One region of the Shewanella bicestrii genome, then DNA from elsewhere that is predicted to be linked to it. Evidence: predicted binding sites of a transcription regulator. Region 1 holds the regulator's gene; the other holds the start of a gene.

What was found. Region 1 encodes MetJ, which represses methionine synthesis genes. Its sites were predicted from a motif close to TAGACGTCTAGACGTCTA; they were not measured.
Region 2: msrA (peptide-methionine (S)-S-oxide reductase MsrA) is a predicted target of MetJ. The motif match lies at 2,238-2,255, and genes of this name have one in related genera.

The regions. Positions count from the first base shown of each region.
Region 1 is NZ_CP022358.1:587,655-599,849, reverse strand. It holds gene CF168_RS02750 (DUF2955 domain-containing protein) at 1-782, opposite strand, end outside; gene CF168_RS02745 (HlyD family secretion protein) at 799-1,857, opposite strand; gene slyA (transcriptional regulator SlyA) at 1,866-2,339, opposite strand; gene metF (methylenetetrahydrofolate reductase) at 2,712-3,605, opposite strand; gene CF168_RS02730 (bifunctional aspartate kinase/homoserine dehydrogenase II) at 3,917-6,310, opposite strand; gene metB (cystathionine gamma-synthase) at 6,322-7,485, opposite strand; gene metJ (met regulon transcriptional regulator MetJ) at 7,708-8,022, shown strand; gene CF168_RS02715 (sulfite exporter TauE/SafE family protein) at 8,130-8,873, shown strand; gene nrfD (NrfD/PsrC family molybdoenzyme membrane anchor subunit) at 8,999-9,943, opposite strand; gene CF168_RS02705 (4Fe-4S dicluster domain-containing protein) at 9,946-10,512, opposite strand; gene phsA (thiosulfate reductase PhsA) at 10,525-12,195, opposite strand, start outside.
Region 2 is NZ_CP022358.1:2,296,878-2,309,072, forward strand. It holds gene pgm (phosphoglucomutase (alpha-D-glucose-1,6-bisphosphate-dependent)) at 1-1,626, shown strand, start outside; gene msrA (peptide-methionine (S)-S-oxide reductase MsrA) at 1,746-2,225, opposite strand; gene astE (succinylglutamate desuccinylase) at 2,504-3,538, shown strand; gene CF168_RS10095 (thiamine pyrophosphate-dependent dehydrogenase E1 component subunit alpha) at 3,701-4,879, shown strand; gene CF168_RS10100 (alpha-ketoacid dehydrogenase subunit beta) at 4,883-5,860, shown strand; gene CF168_RS10105 (dihydrolipoyllysine-residue acetyltransferase) at 5,870-7,465, shown strand; gene nadA (quinolinate synthase NadA) at 7,610-8,683, shown strand; gene sodC (superoxide dismutase family protein) at 8,975-9,487, shown strand; gene gap (type I glyceraldehyde-3-phosphate dehydrogenase) at 9,613-10,623, opposite strand; gene CF168_RS10125 (DUF2989 domain-containing protein) at 10,836-11,723, opposite strand; gene CF168_RS10130 (glyceraldehyde-3-phosphate dehydrogenase) at 11,930-12,195, shown strand, end outside.

The DNA of each region.
Region 1 (12,195 bases):
AGCAGCGGCACAATCAGGATCAGTAATCCGGACCAATCGTAGAGGAAAAGTTGCACCATCACCCCAAACGACACCCCAAGCAGAGTGCCCAGCGCGCGTTTACGGGCATAATCCAGCGCCCCGTTCCAATGCATGGGGAACAGGAGTAACAGCGTGGTCGCCTGTGCCGACATGGAGTCACGCAAATCGAAAATTTGAAACACTAAGAAAGAGAGCGTGGCAATGCTGGCGCCGAGTAAAGCTTCGTGGCGCATACGGTGCGGCGCCTTAGGGCCGGGTTTGTAGGCAGGACGAGGCTCGACATCCGGCCAGAGTGCCGTCATCAGATAGGCGATAACCACAGACAATCCCGTCGCCCAGAAATTACTGAAGATTAAGTCATTGAGATCTGTGCCCGGATAGCTGGCAAAGTGCAGCATTATGCTCAAACTCAGCACGCCATTGGCACCAAACAGAAATAGGCTACCGCGGGACATAGCCGCAAAACGATATAAAAACAGTAAAAAGACAATCGGCGTCATCAATCCGGGGTGGCTACCGAAGAAACCGCCGAGTAAGCCGACTTCAAGCCCCGCCATGGCCGATGATGCCAGCAACTGCCGCATCGCATGGCCACTCATCACAGGGACGAGTCCCAGCAATAACATTGGGGTTACCGTAAAAAACACCCCATTACTCCACCCAAAGAGCTTACACAGGGTAAAGCCAATGGTGCCGCCAGTCGCAATGCGCAAACACTGGCGTAAGTCATTGGTAGTTAAAGGGTTGTGGCGTAACAACATGCGAATAGCCTTGAGATTAATAGATGTAATGGAGCAGGCTAATGACCTTAATCTGCACCTTGGCTAGCAGGCTAAACAGCGTATTGTCAGGCAGTAATTGCACAGTGGCACGCGCACCTGCTGGCAGATTATTCATCGCATCGTCGTCTAACACTAAATGTAGTCTTAAGCGCTGCGCATCACGCACCCAACGGTCCGACTCCTGCGGCGCCGCTAAGCGGCCATTGGCATCAAACTGCCCCGCACTCACACCGGCATCAACACTGCTCACTTGGGCGCGATATAAACGGCCTGGCTCACCATCGAAGGCGATTAATGCTGGATAAGATGCATTAACGCCACGTAAGGTCTTTTCACGAAAGTCGGCAATAATATCTAATTTATCAGAGACTAAGGCGAGCAGCGGCTGGCCTACTGCGGCAAAACTGCCCACTTCGAGTTGCAGGTTGGTCACTACTCCATCTTGGTCGGCACGAATTTGGGTGTAAGACAGGTTCAGCTCCGCTTGCTCTAAGGCATTTTTCGCTTGGCGCACTCTTAGGTTTTCTTCGCCATAGAGGCCACGGCTGACTTTGAGTTTATCGAGACGAGCATTAGCGGCTAACAGATTCGCCTCGGCGGCGTCCGCATCACTATCGGCCTGATCCCGTTGCTGCTGCGACACACCATGGGTGGCATACAGTGCATCTAAACGTTTGGCTTCGCGACGCTTTAATTGAGCCGTCGTAGTACTGGCATTCACTTCCGCCTTGGCGGCTAACAACGAAGCATCTAACTCGGCATTGTCCTGACGCACTTGCTCTAGGGCCAATTTTGCCTGAGACACGGCTAACTCAAAGGGTGCTGGGTCGACTTGAAACAGTAAATCGCCCTTGGCGACCACTTGGTTATTCTTCACATTAATGGTTTGAATCTTGCCGCTGATCTGCGGGGTCACCTTAGTTACCACACGGGTTGCCATGGCCTGTGGGGTCAAGGGCATCATAGCGTCGGCAAACATAAAATAGCCAAACACAGCCACAAAACCGAGCATGGCGATTTTTACGAGGCGGGCAAATTGTTGATCCGGTGTCATCTTATTTCTCACTCAAGAATTTCTGTGCTCTTAGCCAACTTGGCTAAGGCGTTATCACTGATTAGGCTAATGATGCGTTCAAACTCACCAAGCTCGCTGGCGCTGATCCCAGCCAACAACTCTGCGCGCACTTGAATAATCCGCGCTTCGACTTGCTTTAATACATCCTTTCCCGCAGGCGTTAGCGATACGATTCGGGCGCGCTTATCTTTAGTGCAGCAATGACGCTCGACTAAACCTTGCTCCTCAAGCTGCCCTAACGTGCGCATCAAAGAAGCCAATTCAATTTCCAGCGCATCCGCCAACACCTTCTGGCTCACGTTGTCGCCCAGACGCAATAACTTCCACAATGCCGTCCAACGAGGATGAGTTAACCCGAGTGGCGCTAATTCCACATCCGCCACGGTGCGCCATAGTCGGTGCAAGCGGCCTAAATGTTCCGCTAGGGATAACTCCTTTAATCGCTCTAATTCTTTCTGCATCATGCTTACTCATTTACTTAGCCTGCTAAGCATTATACTTAGTTAGCAGGCTAAGTAAATATTCGCCACGAAAAAAAAATCTGTGCACGCTGCCACGAAATCCGCAAAACGGTATGAAACGGCGGTAGTAATATCACTTTGTGTGGGGGAAATAGACGCAGAAGATAGTGGCATTAATCTCATTAACCTATGAGATTAAAAACAATTTTTCCGAATGTAACTTCACTGCAAACCGCACGGGCGGGAGATGAACTCGCGCAACTTTCAATGCGCTTAACGACTCTGCTCTCCCAATTTAAGATTTAGGAATTAGTCACTAGCCAAAAGCAAAACGCCGCTAAATAGCGGCGTTTTTTATGAATGTTTACTGCGTTATACCGCCTTTGGGCGAACCCCTAAGGTATGGCAAATCGCATAGGTCAGCTCGGCGCGGTTAAGGGTGTAGAAGTGGAAATCTTTAACACCTTCGCGGGATAACACTTTAACCATATCGATCGCCACGTTTGCCCCCACCAGCTGACGCGTGCCCGCATCATTCTCTAGGCCATCGAACTGCTTATGCAACCAGCTCGGTAGACTCACATTGGTCATGCCCGCGAAGCGTTTTAACTGGGTAAAGTTAGTCACGGGTAAAATGCCGGGCACGATTTCGACATCAATTCCCGCCGCAACGCAGCGGTCGCGAAAACGCAGGTAAGATTCCACATCGAAGAAAAACTGGGTAATAGCACGGCTCGCACCGGCATCGATTTTACGCTTGAGGTTAATCAAATCGGCCTGAGCATTAGCCGCATCTGGGTGTACTTCTGGGTAAGCGGCAACCGAAATATCAAAGTCGGCCACTGAGCGCAGTAAGCGCACTAAATCCGCCGCAAAGCGAGTCGGTTTCGGGCTGCCCGCTGGTAAATCGCCACGCAGTGCCACTATGTCGCGGATCCCCGATTTCCAGTAATGCTTCGCCAGATCTAACAATTCTTCGTCGCTGGCATCCACTAAGGTTAAATGCGGCGCGGCAACCAGATTGGTTTCTTTTTGAATACGTTCAATCACGCCGTGGGTACGGTCACGCACGCCCGAGTTGGCACCATAGGTCACTGAAACAAACTTAGGATTCAGCGGCTCTAAACGGCGGATAGAGTTCCACAGGATCTGTTCCATTTCGGGGGTTGATGGCGGGAAAAACTCAAAAGAAACATTAATATCGCCATTAAGTTCAGACAAACTTTGGTTTAGCGAATGTGAATGTTGTGCGTGATGAAAAGCCATGTGTATTTCCTCAACCGCCCGAGTGCGACGCTCCATCGCGCTGGTACGACTTATAAATGCAGTAATTTAATCCATATGGACGTTTGGACGTCTATATGTCCATATACTAGAGAAACTGGCCGTTAAGTCAAGCCAAAAAATCCCCCTTTTTGGCATTTTCTTATCCCTCGTTGACCACCTTGATTTTAGTCCTGATCTTCGCCAATATTCATAGACGTAAAGGACTCGAATGAGTCCTTTACGTCTATGAATATTGGCCGAATCAGCTTGAAGATACGGGGGATAAGTTCTTCAAGTGTCTAGGTTTATAACTACTCTTGCAGCAGATCGCGACAGATCTGCGTCAGATCCGATTGCACCGCTGCGGCAGTTACCTCACGGCCCGCACCCGGTCCACGGATAATCAGCGGATTACCTTGGTAGAAAGCAGAGCGGATCACAAACACATTATCCCCAGGCGTGAGGTTAGCGTAGGGATGATTCGCATCAATCCACTGTAATCCCACCTCAGCTTTCAGGGCCGCGCCGCTATTGTCCAAGGAGGCGACATATCTCAGCACTTTGTTTTGCTCCGCCGCTGCGCCGTATTGTTGCTGCAATTCATCATCCAGCTCAGCGATACGGGCAAGGAATTGCTCCAGTGGAATATCCGCCAAATGGGCTGGCACTAGGGAGCGCAGTTCAATATCCTCAAGCTCGATTTCCAGACCGATTTCACGGGCCAAAATCAGCAGCTTGCGCTGCATGTCGCGGCCAGAAAGATCGTCGCGGGGATCGGGTTCAGTAATCCCTAGGCCACGCGCTTCAACCACTAATTCCGAGAAGGGTTTGCTGGTATCGTACTTCTCGAATAACCAACACAGGGTACCAGAGAAAATCCCGCCGACGGCCTCAACCGTATCGCCGCTGTTACGCAGATCGTTTAAGGCGTGCTGGATAGGTAAACCCGCGCCACAGCTGGCGTTATAGCGCCAGAATAGACGGCGATAACCGAGTTGTTCCTTCAGCTCGCGGTAGAACGGCAGCGGGCCAGAACCCGCAAGCTTGTTCGCGCTGACCATATGGATGCCGCGCTCGAAAAACTCTGGGTATTGTAGGGTTAAACTGGCGCTAGCACTGATATCTAATGCAATCAGTTCGTCGCAGTTAAGTTGTTCTAATTGTTCGAATAAGTGCTCATATTGCCAAGGTGTTGCCTCGGCATCGAATTCCTGCTGCCAGTTTTCCAAATCCACAGCCGTAGACTTGATCAGGGCTTTGCTGGAACTCACCAAGCCGACAAGCTCGACACGCGCTTCAAGCTCTTGATTTAACGAGGGAGAAACTGACTTAAACAGCTTCACCCACGCCTCGCCAATATTGCCAACACCCAGCAGCAATACACCAATGCGTTTACGTGGACCAGCGCAGCGGCGATGCACTTTTTGCGTCAGCAGATTAACCTGCGACTGTGGCACTAAGGTCACCAGACTTAAGTCACCACTGAACAAGGGCTTAGCGTCACGGCTCAGTAAACGGGCAAAGCTGCGGCGATAATGCTCGGCATCGGCACTCACAAGCGCCACTAAACCGAGTTCGGTATTAATTTGCAGATCTTTAATGCCGAGGGCTTCGGCCTGCCCATCCAATAACTTTTGTACTTGTTTTTGGTTTTCAGCGGTATAAGCAAGCTCGAGTCGTTGATGCGCCGATACCCAATGGGCCAGTGGCGTTAATCCTGCTTCGACTAATTGCTCGAGCAGACTGGCTACATCGCCCGCGATCTTAAAGCCAAATAACACCACGGCATTGAGGTTAGTCACCACGGGCGCACTCGCCGAGGAGCTGTGGGGCGCAATCAGGGTAAAGTCGGTATGGGAGGCGTAGCTTGAACGTACGGCTAGGCTCACCTCAGTGTTAAACAGCGGCTGCAAAGTGCGCGAATGCAAAACAGGCGAGCCTAGGCGCGCCAAGCGGTCTGCTTCGGCGAGGGACATGCTCTTGAGTAATTTCGCATCGTTGATCTTATTCGGATCGGCGTTAAAGACCCCTTCAACGTCGGTCCAAATGGTCACGCGCTCAATGTCGGCGAGGCTGGCAATTAAGCTGGCGCTAAAGTCAGAGCCATTGCGACCCAATAGCAAGGTATCGCCACGCTCGTTGGCACAGATAAAACCTGTGATCACTAAACGCTCGTTAGGATGCGCCGCCAGTAAGGCTTGCACTTTGGCGCGGGATTCTTGCACACGGATTTGCGGTACGGCGGCCTCGTCGGCCACAAGAATCGAACAGGCATCCACATGGCTTGCGGCCACACCCGATTCACGCAGCAGCGCCGCCATCAGGCGCGCCGACCAACGCTCACCAAAGCTCACCACATGGCTAATTTGGTAATCGTTACGGGAATCTAAAGATAACAGACTGATTAATTGAGCTTTATCCGTGGTTAAACGCTCACGCAGATCCCGCGCTTGCTCATTGGATAACAGCTGCTCAATCAAGCCTTGCTGATAGCTGATAAGGACTTGTAACTCTTCTTGCCATAATTGGTTGCTATCGCGCAGGGACAATAATTTATATAAAAAGTTAGTGGTTTTACCCGCAGCAGACACCACCACCAGATCATCACTATGACCATGGGTTAACAGAATATGGGCGACTCGGCGATAACAATCGGCATCGGCTAAGCTGGAACCACCAAATTTATGTAAGTGACAACGTGCCATCTCGAATTCCTCTACTGACAAGCCGCAACGGCGGCCAATCCTGCTTGAATATCTGCAACTAAGTCGTCGGCATCTTCAATACCAACCGACAAACGTAATAGGGTGTCTTTAATGCCAGCTTCATAACGTGCTTGGGGCTCCATCGCCCTGTGGGTCATAGTCGCGGGCACGGCCACGAGACTCTCAACGCCACCTAAGCTCTCGGCCACGCTAAATAAACTTAAGGCATCTAAAAAGGCGACCACTTCGGCCTCGCCGCCCTTAAGCTCAAAACTCAGCATAGCGCCAAAGCCTTTTTGCTGCTTGGCGGCAATGGCATGGCCGGGATGTTCCGCAAGGCCTGGGTAATACACTTTGCTCACCACAGGGCTGCTCGTCAGCACGTGCACAATACGCTGGGCATTGCTTTGGTGCTCGCGAATGCGCACGGCTAAGGTACGCAGACCCCGCAGGGTTTGATAACTGTCGAAGGCAGACCCAGTTAAACCTAAGGTGTTCGACCACCAATGTAAGGTCTCACCGAGTTGAGGATCTTTGGCGATCACCGCGCCGCCCACCACATCGCTGTGACCATTGATGTACTTAGTGGTGGAGTGGATAACGATATCGGCACCGAGTAACAGCGGTTGCTGCAAAATTGGCGAGAGGAAAGTGTTGTCCACCACCACTAAAGCGCCCACGGCGTGGCTCGCCTTGGCGATAGCTTCGATATCGACGACTCGCAGCAGAGGATTAGAGGGGGTTTCAATCCACACCATCTTAGGTTGCTGGCTAATCGCTTGCTCAAGCGCTTGGCCGTCGGTTTGATCGACCACCAGCAGTTTAAATTGGCCCTTTTTAGCCAAGTTGGTGAATAAACGGTACGAACCGCCGTAGCAATCGTGAGGCACCACCAGCAAGTCATCAGGGCCAAGCAAAGTGGTCACTAAGGTAATGGCCGCCATGCCTGTGCAAGTCACCACACCAGTTGCGCCCTTTTCCAGCTTAGCTAGGGCATCACCTAAGATGCTGCGGGTAGGATTGCCGGAACGGCTGTAATCAAATTCGCGAGGATTTTTATGACCATCGAAGGCGTAATTCGTCGACAGGTAAATTGGCGGCACCACAGCGCCATACTGAGTATCGCTTTCGATACCCTGACGCACTGCTAATGTGGCTAATTGACGTTCGGTCACTAATTTGCCTGCGGTCATCGGGAACTCCTAAGTTCGCAAAGAGATGTCTGGACGTCTAAATGTACCTAAGCCCAGTGGCATCGTCAATAGGCGTTAAGACGTTTAGACGTCTAAACATAAAGAAATCTGTTTGCAATCACTAAGAAATAGTAGCAATAATTTGACTGTTATCTGTAAGGGTTTAAAATCTGCCCCGAATTTAGCGTTATAACAGGTGAGTCAATGACTGAATGGAATGGGGAATACATCAGCCCCTATGCTGAACATGGCAAGAAGAATGAACAAGTAAAGAAAATTACTGTGTCTATTCCGCTCAAAGTGCTAAAAGTCCTCACGGATGAACGTACCCGTCGTCAGGTGAACAACCTGCGCCACGCCACCAATAGCGAACTCTTGTGTGAAGCATTTTTGCATGCCTACACCGGCCAGCCTCTGCCTAATGATGCCGATCTGTCGAAAGATAGCCCAGACAGCATTCCCGCCGAAGCGAAACGGTTGATGGACGAAATGGGGATCGAGTGGGAAGATATGGAATAACGCTCAGGCGTCCATAATCCTGCCGTAACTAATTATTAGGGATCGTTAATGCTCATCTTGCCTGATGGGTTAGAGTAACGATCCCTATTTTGTTTTGATGGAATCCTATGTTCTCCTTGATAGATCCACAAACGCTCGCCATTGCGTCTGTGATTGTGTTTTTAGGTGCCCTCACCCAGAGTCTGATTGGCTTTGGCCTTGCTGTGGTGGCGAGTCCGCTGCTGTATATTGTCGACCCCGAATTAGTGCCCGCCCCCGTGATTGTGATGGGCTTTTCCATCGCCCTACTCACCCTACTGCGTGAGCGTGGCCACTTAGAATTCAACGGCTTGCAATATGCGCTGATTGGTCGCGTGCCCGGAGGCTTTATCGGTGCCAGCCTGTTGCTGTTTGCGCCGCAGCCGATTCTTGGTCTGGCGATTGCTGGCATTGTGGCGGTCGCCGTGGTGCTAAGCCTGTATAAATTCAGCCTGCCAGTGAATAAAGCGACGCTATTTGGCGCAGGTGTGGTATCGGGGATCTTTGGTAATATTGCCGCCATTGGTGGTCCGCCGATGGCGATTTTGTTGGCGGGTAAGGATGCCTCAAAGTTTCGCGCCGCACTGTCGGCCTTCTTTATCTTCAGCTCGACCATAGCGATGGTCATCCTTGGGGTGACGGGCCTGCTCGAAATCAAGCATTTATGGTTATCCCTGATGCTGCTGCCCTCAGTCTTTTTAGGCTATTTAGTGGCGGGTAAACTGGTGGGGAATGTGGATAAGCATAAGACCAAGATGGCAACCTTAGCCCTCTGCGCTATCAGCGCCTTAGTGCTCACGGTGAAATCAGTGATTGAGCTATTGCCGCAATAATTGCCGCAATAATTACCGCAATAGAATCCTGCTTATCGCCCCATAAAAAAAGCACCGTTAATCGGTGCTTTTTGCTTGCTGGGATAGGTGATTTACCCCATAGATATTGCCATTAACCAATGGCACTAACTTAGATAGCTTTGTCCCGCATACACAATAAAGTGTCTCAGTGCTAACACACCAGTTAAGCTGGCGCAGGCCACCATGATCATCGCGCCCTTGCTGTGGCGAGTCGCGGTCGGCAACAGCATAAACAACAGCGGAATACCAAAACCAATCCCGACCACGCCAATCCAGAATACGCTCGCCCACACGCCAGAGGTGAGTGATGCCAGCGCCGCAGCCGCCGCGCCGCCCTTAAAGTACAAGGCACAGAACAACATAAACAGGAACATGATTTCGATGGCCATCACTGGCAACTCTAAGCCATGCATTTTAGCTAAAGTCTTGTCGTGGCTATCGGTCTTGAACATCACCAGCGCCAGCACCGCATTAGCCGCCGCACCCGCCGATAAACCAGAGACTAAGAACAGCGCCGGCAATACCGCAGTGTTCAACATCGGATAAGCATTCATGGCCGAAATTAAGAAGCCAGTATAAGCACCTACGCCAATGGCGAGGATAAACAGCAGAACTTCAATCAGCTTTCTAAAGGGCATCAGCAGCTTAGCGATAGGCACGAAGAAACCTAAGCCCCACTTTGGCAGCTCATCGCGCAGCACAAGAATCGCGTAGGCAAATGCTAAGGGTGAATAAGCCAGTAGTGCTAAAACACCAATCGCCATTACGGACTGGAAGTTATAGTTGATTAAAATCAGCCAAAAATGGAAAGGCTTCGTTAAATCAAACACTAAACATGCCAAGCCTAGGCAAATGGCCACAGGGCCAATAATGGCTGCGGCCTTGAGAATACTCGTCTCCCCCTGCGCTTGATCCTTATTAAACCAACGCAGGCCAATGCCAATCAGCAAACTTCCGGCGGATAAACCCGCCATAAACAGATACACGGCGATGATCCAATGCCAAGTAACGGGATCATATTGCGCCATATCGCCCCAAGTATTGTTCATAATCAAATCCCCCCTCTTTTGGTAGGAACGCGATATACCCTAGGCTGAGTGCCTAAATGGGTCTTATCTTGGTAAGTGATCTTAGTGTTGAGTAGCATAGCGACCTCACTCTGTGGATCGTTGGCATCGCCAAACACTAAGGCATCGGTCGGACACACAGTCACACAGGCAGGCTCTTCACCCCGGGCCAAACGCGTGTCCTTACAGAAGTTGCACTTATCAGCCACTTTGGTTTCTGGATTCATAAAACGTACCTTGTAGGGACACGCCGCCACGCAGTACATACAACCCACACACTTATCGCCATGGATGGAGACAATCCCATCCTCACCCACATAGGCCGCGCCCGTTGGACATACCTTCACACAAGGCGCATCTTCACACTGCTGGCACGATACCCTGTGGTACTTAAAGTGCAGGTGCGGCATCTCGCCGAAGGGGCCCTCTACGCGCACTTGTAAGCGAGTCACACCCTCGGGGACGCCATTTTCACTGCGGCAGGCCACGTTACAGGCTTGGCAGCCGATGCACTTGTTCTCATCGTGCACCATCACATATCTTTTCGTCATTTGAGCCTCCAATTAGCGTTTTGCCAGCGTGACGCCTGTCGTATGAATATTCATGCCACACACAGGGGCTGTTTGATGGGGCAGTAAGTTTCCGCAGTGGATACCTTTACCAGTCGCTCTAACCAACTCTTTGTTTTTAGAGCCAAAGCCCATATAGGCAAATACGGTATCGGGGCGAATGCCCGGGGTGACTAAGGCATGGCCTTCTTCGCTACCCACGCTGCTGGTTAACCGAATCGGGTCACCATTGCTGATCCCTAACTTGCCCGCCGTGACGGGATGCACCCAAATGGCGTTATCCGACATCAGGTTAGCTAACATGGGAATATTGTGAGTCGCGCCATTGGTATGCACGGCGACCTTGCCTTGGATAAAGTACAGCTCGTCGGCTTTCTTCAAATGCACTTCGCGGAACTTAATCACCCCGCGTCCTGGCGCCATTGCCTCGACCTTGGCCGAGGTCAATTCAATCTTGCCGCTTGGGGTTTTAAAGCTGAGCAAACTGCCGTAGGTGCCGTCTTCATCCACGGGTTTGGCATTGGCGTAGGCCTTAGTAAACTCGGCCACCATCTTAGGTTCGCGCAGCATGATGGGCTTACCGAAGCTGACAAAACCTTCATCCTTGATGCGGCGTAGCAGTGCGGTATCGCGATTCACCTGCAGCAGTTGCAGGGTTTCCATGTTGTCCCAAGGGTAAAATTCACTTAGCCCAAGCTTATGGCCAATATCCTTAAAGATTTGCCATGAGGGCTTAGTGTCGCCCAAGGTTTCCACCACCCGTTGGCGCACATAGTAGGCGGGATTTTTACCCGACTTGTCGGCGATTTCCTCATCGCGCTCAAGGTAAGTCGACTCGGGTAAAATGACGTCGGCATAGGCGGCGGTTTCACTGATATACACATCGCAAACCGCAACAAAGTCGAGCTTTTTCAAGGCTTCAACCACACGCGCCCTGTCGGTCATGGTTTGCATTGGGTTGGTACGGGACATTACCCAACCGTGTAATTGATAGGGCACGGCAGTTAAGGTCGCATCGAGAATCGTTTGATAAATCCCACCCGATGACCACATCATGGCGTACTGCTCTTCTACTTGGTCGATACGTTTCGCCGCAGGCTTAGGCATATCTTTTACGCCGGGCTTACCCAATACGGGCGCCACGCTTTCTCCCGCCAGCTTGTTATAGTCGCCAGGCTTTTGACCTAGGTAGATACCGCCCTTACGCTCGATATTACCAATCAAGATATTGGCAGCGTACAAAGCGCGGCGCATTTCAAACTCTTCGGTGGTAAAGGTGGCTCTGTGACCAAAATCCACCACAGCATGGGGCGCCTTGGCCGCATATTCGTGGGCGATACGGCGAATATCTTTGGCGGGCACATCGGAAACCGTTTCGGCCCACTCAGGGGTATAGGCTTTGACTTCGGCGGCGAAGGCATCAAACCCTTCAACATAACGCTCGATAAAGGCATTGTCGTAGAGATTATCTTCAATCAATACATGGCATAAGGCTAAAGCCACCGCCACATCGGTACCGGGACGGATCGCATACCATTCATCGGCTTTGTCGGCGACGATGGAGAATCTTGGCTCGAACACCACCAGCTTGGCGCCTTTATCCATTTGTGCCGCCATCATGCCGCGGGTTTCGGACATATTGATGCCTTCGTACAAGTTATGGCC
Region 2 (12,195 bases), 1.7 Mb from region 1:
ACCGCGAGTCAGACGGATCTGGTGAATATTCCAAAGCTGATGAGCCATTATTACAGCATCAAACCTAATGTGGATGCTGCAGAGCAACGTGTGACGTTCGGGACCTCGGGTCACCGCGGAACCGCGTTTCAAGCAAGTTTTAACCAAGACCATATTTGGGCGATTACTCAGGCCGTGGTGGATTATCGCCAATCGGTGAATATCGACGGTCCACTATTTTTAGGTATTGATACCCACGCCTTATCTTATGCGGCTTACGTGTCGGCGATTGAAGTGTTAGCGGCCAATAAGGTGACTGTGCATATTCAGCAAAATGATGGCTTTACCCCCACGCCTGTGGTGTCCCATGCCATTATTTGCGCCAATCGTGAAGCCGCGCTGAGTGGCGCCGCGTTAAGCGATGGTTTGATTATTACGCCATCCCATAATCCACCTCAGGATGGTGGTATCAAGTACAATCCTCCCCATGGCGGCCCAGCCGAAGGCAATATCACAGCGTGGATTGAATCCCGTGCTAATGATTACCTGCGCGCAGGGCTTAAGGGCGTTAATAAGCTGGCTTATGCCGATGCGTTAACCTCGGGTTATGTGCATGCCATCGATTTGATCACCCCCTATGTCGCGGATTTAGTCAATGTGGTCGATATGCACGCTATCGCTGAGGCTAAGCTGAAATTGGGCGTTGACCCATTAGGCGGCTCGGGTATTCATTATTGGGCACCGATTGCCAAGCACTATGGCATCGATATCACCTTAGTTAACGATAAGGTCGACCCAAGCTTTAGTTTTATGTCGCTCGATAAAGACGGCAAGATCCGCATGGATTGTTCTTCTCCCTATGCGATGGCAGGCTTATTGGCCCACAAAGAATCCTACGATTTATGTGTCGGTAACGATCCTGACTACGACAGACACGGAATCGTGTGTCCGGGCACCGGACTGATGGATCCCAACCATTATTTAGCGGTAGCCATTGATTATTTGCTGACCCACAGACCCGAATGGAGCGAGCAGTTAGCCATCGGCAAGACGCTAGTATCGAGCGCGCTTATCGATAAAATCTGCGCCTTCCATGGTAAAAAATTACTCGAAGTCCCGGTAGGCTTTAAGTGGTTCGTCGATGGATTAGCCGAGGCAACTATTGCATTTGGCGGTGAGGAGAGTGCGGGTGCGGCGTTCCTGCGCCGTGATGGCACGACTTGGTGTACCGACAAAGACGGTTTTATTCTGGTATTGCTAGCGGCCGAAATGCTTGCTGTTACTGGCAAGACACCGGGGCAACGCCATCAAGAATTAGTGGCGCAATTCGGTCAAAGTTTTTACAAGCGTATCGACAGTCCGATCAGCCTTGAGAACAAAGCCAAATTTGCCAAGCTTAATGCCGAAACCTTAAACGCCACTATGCTGGCGGGTGAGAAGATTGATGCCGTATTGACCCACGCCCCTGGTAACAACGCCTCGATAGGTGGCATTAAAGTGACGACGGCCAATGGTTGGTTCGCGGCGCGGCCGTCGGGCACTGAGGCGTTATTTAAGATTTACGGTGAGAGCTTTATCAGTGAGCAGCATCTTGCCGATATCATTAAGGATGCACAGGCCTTGATTGATAAGGCGCTTAGCGCCTGATCTAGCAGTTAAGCATTGTTTTTACCGATAAAAAACGCACTCATGGAAATCCTTTGAGTGCGTTTTTATTTGCAGCGGTGAGAAGTCGAGCCGCTCAAGCAGATGCTAAATGGTGATGATCAATACTCGAGATGGCAACTTGGTAAGTTGTTCTTATCGATATAGTTTTGATGATATTCCTCTGCCACATGGAATTGCTGCAAAGGTACAATTTCAGTCACAATGTGGCGTAATCCCCAGCGGCCCGAGCGGGCAAAGGCCAGCTTAGAAGCTTCGGCCGTCGCTTTTTGCTCACGGTCATGGAAGAAAATGGTACTGCGGTACTGAGTGCCGATATCGCCACCTTGCATATTGAGCGTGGTAGGATTGTGATTCTTCCAAAACACATCCAGTAACTCGTCGTAGCTGACAATCGCAGGGTCAAATTCCACTTGCACGACTTCAGCATGGCCTGTCTTACCTTTTTTGACTTCCTCATAGGTGGTCGCTTCGTTATTGCCACCCATATAGCCGCAGGTCGCGTTGGTCACGCCGTTGACTTGTCTAAAGAAATACTCCACGCCCCAAAAACAGCCGGCACCGAAAGTTGCTAACGCCATGATAAATCCTGATAGAAGTCTAGATGGCTAAGGATTGTGATAAAACTCATGCCTAAAAGCAAGTGTGTCGACAAAATTAATCCTATGTCGACCAAAGGCGGCTAAGATGCTGTGGTTTTGCCGCGAAATGCGCTTGTTTGACCAGAATGACAGAGTAACGGCCCAAAAACTTGTGTTAGTATGGATGCGCTTTTTAAGGCGGGTAGCGATAAGTGCCATGAAACAGGCAGTTATTGCCATCACTCCCGTCTTTGACACGCTATTATAAGGAGAATTCTGTGTTACAAGCTCTGTTAGATTCGAAGGATTTTCTCGCGCTGACCCTCGCCAATCCTGAAACCCTCGGAGATGAGTTTAGTTTCACCTTAGGGGAACATACTCGAGTCGAAGTGTGGGACACCGGCGTCATCGTCTTTGAGCCAGTACAAGCCCAAGGTAAGGATGTCATTCTCTCCTGCGGTGTCCACGGGAATGAAACCGCCCCCATCGAACTCTGCAATACCTTAATCAAACAGCTTCTCCAACAAAAAATCATCGCCAAACAACGCACGCTCTTTCTTATTGGTAACCCTTTAGCGATTAATAATGGGACTCGCATTATCGACGAGAACATGAATCGTCTCTTTAGTGGCGAGCATTCAAGCCCACCGGGATTAGTGAATCCTGAGCGGGTGCGGGCAAAAAAATTAGAAGCCTATGTCGACCGCTTCTTTAAGGGCGCAGCCGCAGGGCGCCAGCGCATTCACTACGATTTACACACGGCGATGCGGGCGTCAAAACACGAAAAGTTTGCGATTTATCCCTATCGTCCCGGCCGTGCTTACAGCGCCGAACAAATCATGTTTTTAGCCGCCAGTGGCGTCGATACTGTGTTATTTCACCATGAGCCGACAACCACCTTTAGCTATTTTTCCTCCGAGCAGTATGGCGCCGATGCCTTTACCATTGAATTAGGTAAGGTGTATCCCATGGGGCAAAACGATATGACGCGTTTTATTGCCGCCCAAGAGATGTTTATGCGCCTTATCACAGACAAACCCTTAGCGCTTGAGCCATTCTCAGCGGATAAGGTGAATCTGTATCAAGTGTGTCGGGTGATTAACAAACATTTTGATGATTTTGAATTTACCTTCGCGACCGATGTCGAAAACTTCCGATCGTTCCCGAAAGGCTTTGTATTGGCCCGAGAGGGTGGGCAGGAAATTAAAGTCGAACAGGAATTTGAAGCGATTGTCTTCCCCAATGCTAAGGTGCCCATCGGCAATCGCACTGTGATTTGCCTGATCCCTTCAGTCGCGCCAGATGTTCGCTAGTTTTGTAAAGCATTATATACATGCCCACAGGGGATTAGTTGTCGTTTGAACTGTGCCAACGGTTGATAGGTAGTTTACGTTAACGTAATGTTCATCCGGCATATTCGTATAAATTAGGCGTTGTGGATTTTCCATGGCGTAACGAGATAACAAGAGCACAATATGAGCAAAGCAACACTCAACACTGATACAGTGCACCGTGTCGGCTTCTTGGATAAGGCATCGCTTCACATTCCTATCCTTCGAATTCTACAAGCAGACGGCACTACCTATGAAACCGCGGTTTTGCCTGTAATAGATGAAGCCTTAGCCACCAAAATTTACGATACCTGCGTGTTTACGCGGGTACTCGACGAACGTATGTTAGGCGCGCAGCGTCAGGGCCGGATCAGCTTCTATATGACCTGCACAGGTGAAGAAGCGGCGATCGTCGGCAGTGTCGCGGCGCTGGACGCTGAGGACGTGATCCTCGCGCAATATCGTGAACATGCGGCGCTACGTTACCGTGGCTTTACCACTGAACAGTTTATGAACCAAATGTTCAGTAATGAGAAGGACTTAGGTAAAGGTCGCCAAATGCCAATCCACTACGGCTGCGCGGCGTTAAACTACCAAACCATTTCATCGCCACTGGCCACGCAAATCCCGCAAGCAACAGGTGTCGGTTATAGCCTAAAAATGCAGGGCAAACGTAATGTCGCCGTCTGTTATTTCGGTGAAGGCGCTGCGTCTGAAGGTGACTTCCACGCCGGCTTGAATATGGCTGCGGTGTTAAAATGCCCGGTGATTTTCTTCTGCCGTAACAATGGTTATGCGATTTCCACCCCAACCGAAGAACAGTTTGCTGGTAACGGTATCGCTAGCCGCGGTGTGGGTTACGGCATGCACACCATTCGCGTCGACGGTAACGATATGCTTGCGGTGTTAGCGGCGACGCAACAGGCGCGTGCCTATGCAATTGAGCATAATGCTCCCGTGTTGATTGAAGCAATGACTTATCGTCTGGGCGCCCACTCATCTTCTGACGATCCTTCTGGCTATCGCTCCAAAGAAGAAGAGGCGAAATGGCAACAACACGATCCAGTCAAACGCTTTAAGTTGTGGCTGATTAATAAAGGCTGGTTAGCCGAGGCCGATGATGCCCAGCGTTACGAAAAGTACCGTGAAGAAGTGTTAGCCGCCGTTAAAGTCGCGGAAAAATTACCTATCCCTATGCTGGATGAGATTATTGAAGACGTGTACGACAAGCCAACACCAGCGCTGAAAAAGCAGCTGAGTGAACTGAAAGAACACATCAAAAAATATCCGCAATCCTATCCCAAAAGTGCAGGGAGGCTATAAGCCGTGGCAGAAATGAATATGTTACAGGCCGTCAATGAGGCCTTGTCAATCGCCATGCAAGCTGATGAGCGCATGGTGGTGTTTGGTGAAGACGTTGGCCACTTTGGCGGCGTGTTTCGCGCAACCTCAGGTTTACAGGAAAAGTTTGGTCGCAGCCGCTGCTTTAACACGCCACTGACTGAGCAAGGTATTGCGGGTTTTGCCAACGGGTTAGCCTCTAATGGTATGACTGCCGTAGCGGAAATCCAGTTTGCTGATTACATCTTTCCGGCGTTTGACCAGATCGTGAACGAGTCGGCTAAATTCCGTTACCGCAGCGGTAATGAATTTAATGTGGGAAGCCTGGTGTTCCGCACACCTTATGGTGGCGGTATTGCGGGCGGTCATTATCATTCACAATCGCCAGAAGCCTATTTTACCCAAACTCCAGGCTTAAAAGTGGTTGTGCCGCGTAATCCTGCTCAAGCCAAAGGTTTATTATTAGCCTCTATTCGCGATAAAAACCCTGTGGTGTTCTTCGAGCCTAAGCGTTTATACCGTGCTTCTGTGGGGGAAGTCCCTGCGGGCGATTATGAAATCGAGCTGGGTAAAGCCGAAGTGGTGCGTGAAGGGAAAGACATCACGTTAGTGGCCTGGGGCGCACAGATGGAAATCATCGAAAAAGCGGCCGACATGGCGGCAAAAGAGGGGATTTCCTGCGAAATTATCGACCTGCGTACACTCTCGCCTTGGGATGTTGATACAGTTGCCGATTCTGTGAAGAAGACCGGCCGCTTACTGATCAACCATGAAGCACCATTAACGGGTGGTTTTGCGGGTGAAATTGCGGCCACCATTCAGCAGGAGTGTTTCTTGTATTTAGAATCACCCATCAGCCGTGTATGTGGTCTAGATACCCCATATCCACTGGTCCACGAAAAAGAATATATGCCCGATGCGCTCAAAACCTTTGAAGCCATTAAGGCATCAGTGAACTTCTAGGAGTCCGGTATGATTAAAGATTTTATTTTGCCGGACATTGGTGAAGGCGTTGTCGAGTGCGAACTCGTCGAGTGGTTGGTGCAAGAGGGCGACACGATTGTGGAAGATCAGCCCATCGCCGATGTGATGACTGACAAAGCCTTAGTGCAAATTCCGGCGCCTTTTGCGGGAGTCGTGACCAAGCTGTATTACGCCAAAGGCGATATTGCTAAGGTGCATGCACCGCTGTATGCCGTGCAGGTTGAGTCTGACGAAGCTGCGCCTGTTGCTGCGTCTCAACCTGAAGCACACACATCTACTCAAATACCTGCAAGCCAAGCCAGCGTGGCGGGTACCAGCGTCGAAGAGTTCCTGCTGCCCGATATTGGCGAAGGCATTGTTGAGTGTGAACTGGTCGAATGGCTAGTCCAAGAAGGCGATACTGTGGTGGAAGACCAACCCATCGCCGATGTGATGACTGATAAAGCCTTAGTGCAAATCCCCGCCATCAAAGCGGGCAAAATTGTCAAATTGCACTACCGTAAGGGCCAGTTAGCGAAAGTACATGCGCCACTATTTTCGATTGAGGTTGAAGGTGGCGTTAGTGCGCCGGTCAGCCATGCACAGGAAGCAAGCGCCACCGCTGTGAATACCGCTGCACCAGCCGCTTGCGCGGCGGTGTCCTCGGAGCCTGCTCGCCAAGGTAAAGCCTTAGCCAGCCCAGCCGTTCGCCGTATGGCACGTGCCTTAGATATCGATTTAAGTCGCGTCCCTGGTAGTGGCAAACATGGCCGTGTGTATAAGGAAGACATTACTCGCTTCCAAGCACAGGGCGGCGCTGTGCCTGCCGCTGCGCCAGTGGCTGCTGCCCCAAATGTGGCTCAATCGACCGTTTCTACCGCAGTGGCAAGCGCTGCACGGGGTGACATTGTTGAGCCTATCCGTGGCGTGAAAGCCGTGATGGCAAAAATGATGGTGGAGTCGGTATCCACTATTCCACACTTCACCTATTGCGAAGAGTTTGATTTGACAGACTTAGTCGCTCTGCGTGAAAGCATGAAGGCCAAGTATTCCTCCGACGAAGTAAAGCTGACCATGATGCCATTCTTTATGAAGGCCATGTCGTTAGCCTTAACGCAGTTCCCTGTGCTTAACAGCCAAGTGAATGCTGATTGTACGGAAATCACCTACAAGGCGCGTCATAACATAGGTATGGCGGTCGACTCTAAGGTGGGATTATTGGTACCAAACGTTAAGGATGTACAAGATAAGAGCATCCTTGAGGTCGCGGCCGAAATCACTCGCTTAACCAATGCTGCGCGCAGCGGCCGTGTGGCGCCGGCGGATCTTAAAGAAGGCACGATTTCGATTTCGAATATTGGCGCCTTAGGTGGCACAGTCGCAACGCCTATTATCAATAAGCCGGAAGTCGCGATTGTCGCATTAGGTAAGTTGCAAACCTTGCCGCGCTTTAATGCGAAAGGTGAAGTCGAAGCGCGTCAGATCATGCAAGTGAGTTGGTCTGGGGATCACCGCGTTATTGATGGCGGCACCATCGCTCGTTTCTGTAACCTTTGGAAACAATACCTTGAGCAGCCGCAGGATATGCTATTAGCCATGCGCTAATCGGTTGTCAGTCAAAACTTACAGCCAATCCAGCAAAAAAGGACGCAATTTAGCGTCCTTTTTTATTCGCAGGCCATAAATGGGTTAATCTTTTGATCCCAATTACGTATAATTCGCGAACGTTGTTATCCTGATGGATTTGTTATGAGCCCCAGCCCATTTGCCCCAACAATCGAAACTATTGATTATCCGTTTCCGCCTAAGCCAATTCCTCTGTCCGATGCCGAAAAGGCGGACTACAAGGCTCGTATCAAGCAGCTGCTGATTGAAAAAGATGCGGTATTGGTTGCCCATTATTATACCGACCCTGAAATTCAAGCGCTGGCCGAAGAAACCGGCGGTTGTGTTTCCGACTCACTCGAAATGGCGCGCTTTGGCCGCGATCATCCCGCTAAGACGTTAATCGTCGCCGGGGTGAAATTTATGGGTGAAACAGCCAAAATCTTAAGCCCAGAAAAAACCATTCTGATGCCGACCTTGGAGGCGACCTGTTCATTGGACTTAGGTTGCCCCATCGATAAATTCAGCGCCTTCTGTGATGCGCATCCTGACCATACCGTGGTCGTTTATGCCAACACTTCGGCGGCGGTAAAAGCCCGTGCCGATTGGGTGGTCACCTCAAGTATTGCCCTTGAAATCGTTGAGCACTTAGACAGCGAAGGTAAAAAAATCATTTGGGGTCCAGACCGTCATTTAGGCAGCTATATTGCCAAACAAACGGGCGCCGAGATGTTGATGTGGCAGGGCGACTGTATTGTTCACGATGAGTTTAAGGCCAATGCTCTGCGTGATTTAAAGCGTGTTTACCCCGATGCGGCGATTTTAGTGCACCCAGAGTCACCCGCGAGTGTGGTGGCGATGGCGGATGCTGTCGGCTCCACCAGCCAGTTGATTAAAGCTGCGCAAACCATGGCTAATGAGCGTTTTATTGTGGCGACCGATCGCGGTATTTTCTACAAAATGCAACAAGCGGCGCCGGGTAAAACACTGATTGAAGCGCCTACTGGCGGTAATGGTGCCACCTGTAAGAGCTGTGCTCACTGTCCTTGGATGGCGATGAACGGCTTGAAGGCTATTGAAGCGTCATTAAGTGACAGCGACAAAACGACTCACGAAATCTTTGTCGATGAAGATTTACGCGTGAAAGCCTTAATCCCGCTGACCCGCATGCTGGACTTCGCTAAAACACTGAATATGAAAGTGAAAGGCAACGCTTAATCAAGCGTCCATAACACTCACGAAAAATGAAATCCCTGCCACTTGGCGGGGATTTTTGTATCGGTTCAAATTGATCAGCAGCTAAGCTGCTAAGTATGTGCTTAATAAGGTGCGCTAGCTTTTAGACGCCATTCTTCATAGATGCATATATGCTTCAATTTAAAGAAATTCACGCTCTTTTACTTACTGGATCGGTGTTGTTGGCCTAAATTTGATATAGCAAAGCGTAGGAGAGTTCACTCACTGCGCTGTGTTCATGCAATTTTGTATAAGATAACCATGGAGAAGGGTATGAAAAACATCGTGTTACTGCTTGCATCAATGTCTGCTGCCAGTGCATTTGCAGACGTGAGCGTGCCAATGAATCTTGTCAACGAAAAGGGCGTGGCTGAAAGTGTCGGTCAAGTGACCATTTCAGAGTCGCAGTATGGAGTGGTATTTACGCCATCACTCAAAGGCTTAATGCCGGGATTACATGGTTTCCATCTACATGAGAACGGCAGCTGTGATCCAAAGGAAAAGGACGGAAAAATTGTCCCTGCTGGCGCGGCAGGTGGACACTATGATCCTGCCGCCACGAAGGCCCACGGCACGCCATGGGGAGAAGGGCATTTAGGCGATCTGCCACCATTGTTTGTCGATGCAGACGGTGCAGCTAGCCAGGCCGTGCTGGCACCGCGCTTAAAAATGGGTGATCTTAAAGGCCATGCGATCATGATCCATGCCGGTGGCGACAACCATTCCGATCACCCTGCGCCTTTAGGTGGCGGCGGTGCGCGTGTAGCCTGTGGTATTATCAATTAATGTATCGCCACATTCAGTTGTTAGCGGCGATATACTCGCATTGGTAACGACAGTGGATTAATGAGCCGTGAAATCGGTATAAAAAAAGCCCCGCAAGAGCGGGGCTTTTTGATAAAGAAGAATGATTACTTCGCGTTCATCAGCGCAACCGCGTTATCTAACATACGGTTACTGAAGCCCCATTCGTTATCGTACCATGCCATCACTTTGACTAAACGGCCGTTTACGCGGGTTTGAGTCGCATCGAAGTTAGATGAAAACGCATTGTGGTTAAAGTCGATAGACACCAGTGGCTCTTTGTTAACCGCTAACACTTCGCTCAGTGGCGCAACAGCAGCGGCACGTTCGATAATGGCGTTAACTTCTTCAACAGTGGTATCACGTGCAGCAATGAAAGATAAATCCACTAAAGACACGTTAACAGTCGGTACACGTACTGCTAAACCATCGAATTTACCTTGTAATTCAGGTACAACTAAACCTACTGCCGCGGCAGCGCCAGTTTTAGTTGGGATCATTGACAGTGCTGCAGCGCGGGCACGGCGTAAATCTGTGTGGTATACGTCAGATAAACGTTGATCGTTGGTGTAAGCATGAATGGTGGTCATCAGACCTGATTCGATACCAATTTCGTCATTTAACGGCTTAGCGAAAGGCGCTAAACAGTTAGTGGTACATGAAGCATTAGAGATAACTGTCATATCCGCGGTCAACACATTGTTGTTCACACCGTAAACGACGGTTGCATCAACGTTTTTACCTGGTGCAGAGATAATGACTTTCTTCGCGCCCGCCGCTAAATGTGGCTGTACAGATTCTTTAGAAGTGAAGATACCAGTACATTCGAACACGACGTCAACTTGTAAGTCGCCCCAAGGTAATTTACCTGGATCGCGTTCTTGGAAGGTGAGGATCTTGTCGCCGTTGACATAAATTGCTTCAGCATCATGCTCAACTTTGGCATTGAAACGACCATGTACAGAATCGTATTTTGTCAGGTGAGCGTTGATTGAAGCGTCGCCTAAATCGTTGATGGCAACAATTTTGATTGGGTAAGCTTTTTCGCTTTCATACAGGGCGCGTAATACGTTTCTACCGATACGGCCATAACCATTTATTGCTACACGGATAGTCATCTCATATCCCTCTGGTGATTATAAAATTCAACTGGTAGTAAAATTACCAAACTGACAGCTATCGTCAAGTGAATTCGGCAATTTTGCCGGGATTCGGTTAACAAATTAGGTGTTTTTTTTACATTGCTCGCGAAAACACCATTTTCAGCGCTGTATTTGGGTAAAAAATTACAAGGTGGCAAACATTTTGCCGACGTTCTTCAAAACGCAAGTTAAGGCGAATTTGGCTTTTCTGGCTCGACAGTTGTTGCCGCAGGCTGTGTGACCTCCGTCTTGGGCGGAGCAAGCCAGAGCGCAACTGGACTGGTCGAATAGAGGCCATCTTCTAACGCGTCAATTAAGTTCTGGGCGTATTGATCTAATTTGGCCGCTAGCGTCTTGTCGCCACCGATTAAGGCTAGCATCTTATCTTCAGAATACTTCTGCTGCGTAAGTAGTAAATTGGCTTTGGTCAGCATATATGTTTTTTCAAACGCTTGGGTTTGACGATAGGCTGAGGCGAGCCCAAGCAACCAGTTGGGATCAAAGTCGGCATATTGAATTTCTGCAAACACTTTAAGATAGAGTTGTTGCGCTTTGATGGCATTTCGATTGCTGTAATAGGTGGCGATTTGCGCAAGGAGAAAAGGCTCAGTGACTTCACCGGCATTTTCTTGCGCTAATAGTCGGTTTAAGGCATCGGTGTCGGCAAAACGTGTCCATTGATAGTAAGACATAAAGGGGTCTTGGCGTTCGCGGGTTTCTTCCTGTAGACGGCTGAGGTTTTCTGTACTCAGGCGAAAGGCTCTTGCGCGGTCAGCCGTGCGATTCGTATGGATGATATGTTGCACCCCTGAGGCCAATTCAATACAACGGCTGTAATCTTCAAGGTAAGTTAACTGTTGATAAAGTTGCTTACCCGTAGGATTTTTGTTGTCTAATAGGTCGAATCGGCTCTGGATCAGCAGGGTTTTCTCGGTTAAACACCATCCATCCTTATGCAAATCGGCACAAATTTCAGGATTATTTTTACAAATCGTTTCGATATTTCGGCCATTATCACAACCGAAAAGGCTTATCGCGAGGGTAAATGATGTAATTATTACTAGATTTTGTCTCAAAATACGCTCCAAAATGCAATTTTCTCTAATAAAATTACAGATTTACAGAAAATATCTTACTGGCAAGCTGGGTCAGTTTTCATTACAATGGCGCCGACCAAAACACAGGGTTTTCCCTAAAACCTCCATAAGATTATTGGTCTTTTCGTCATGTTACTCAAACCTTTCAATATATTTTATTGAAAAGTGAGATAAAGGATCTGTAAATGAGCGCTGATAAACACCTACAAAGTTGGCAAGAACGTTTTGAAATGGCAGAGGCAATGCAACCTTTGCTGGGCAAGTTGTACCGTAACCAAGGCGTCGAAGTTGTGGTTTATGGTAAGCCATTACTCAATGCTTCTACTATTGAGATTATTAAAGCGCACCGTTTAGTTCGTCGTCATGTCGGCGAGAAATTACGTTTACGCGAGAGTTTCCCGTTTGTTCAAGCCTTAAGCAGACTCGCAGTTAAACAATGTAAAGTGGATAT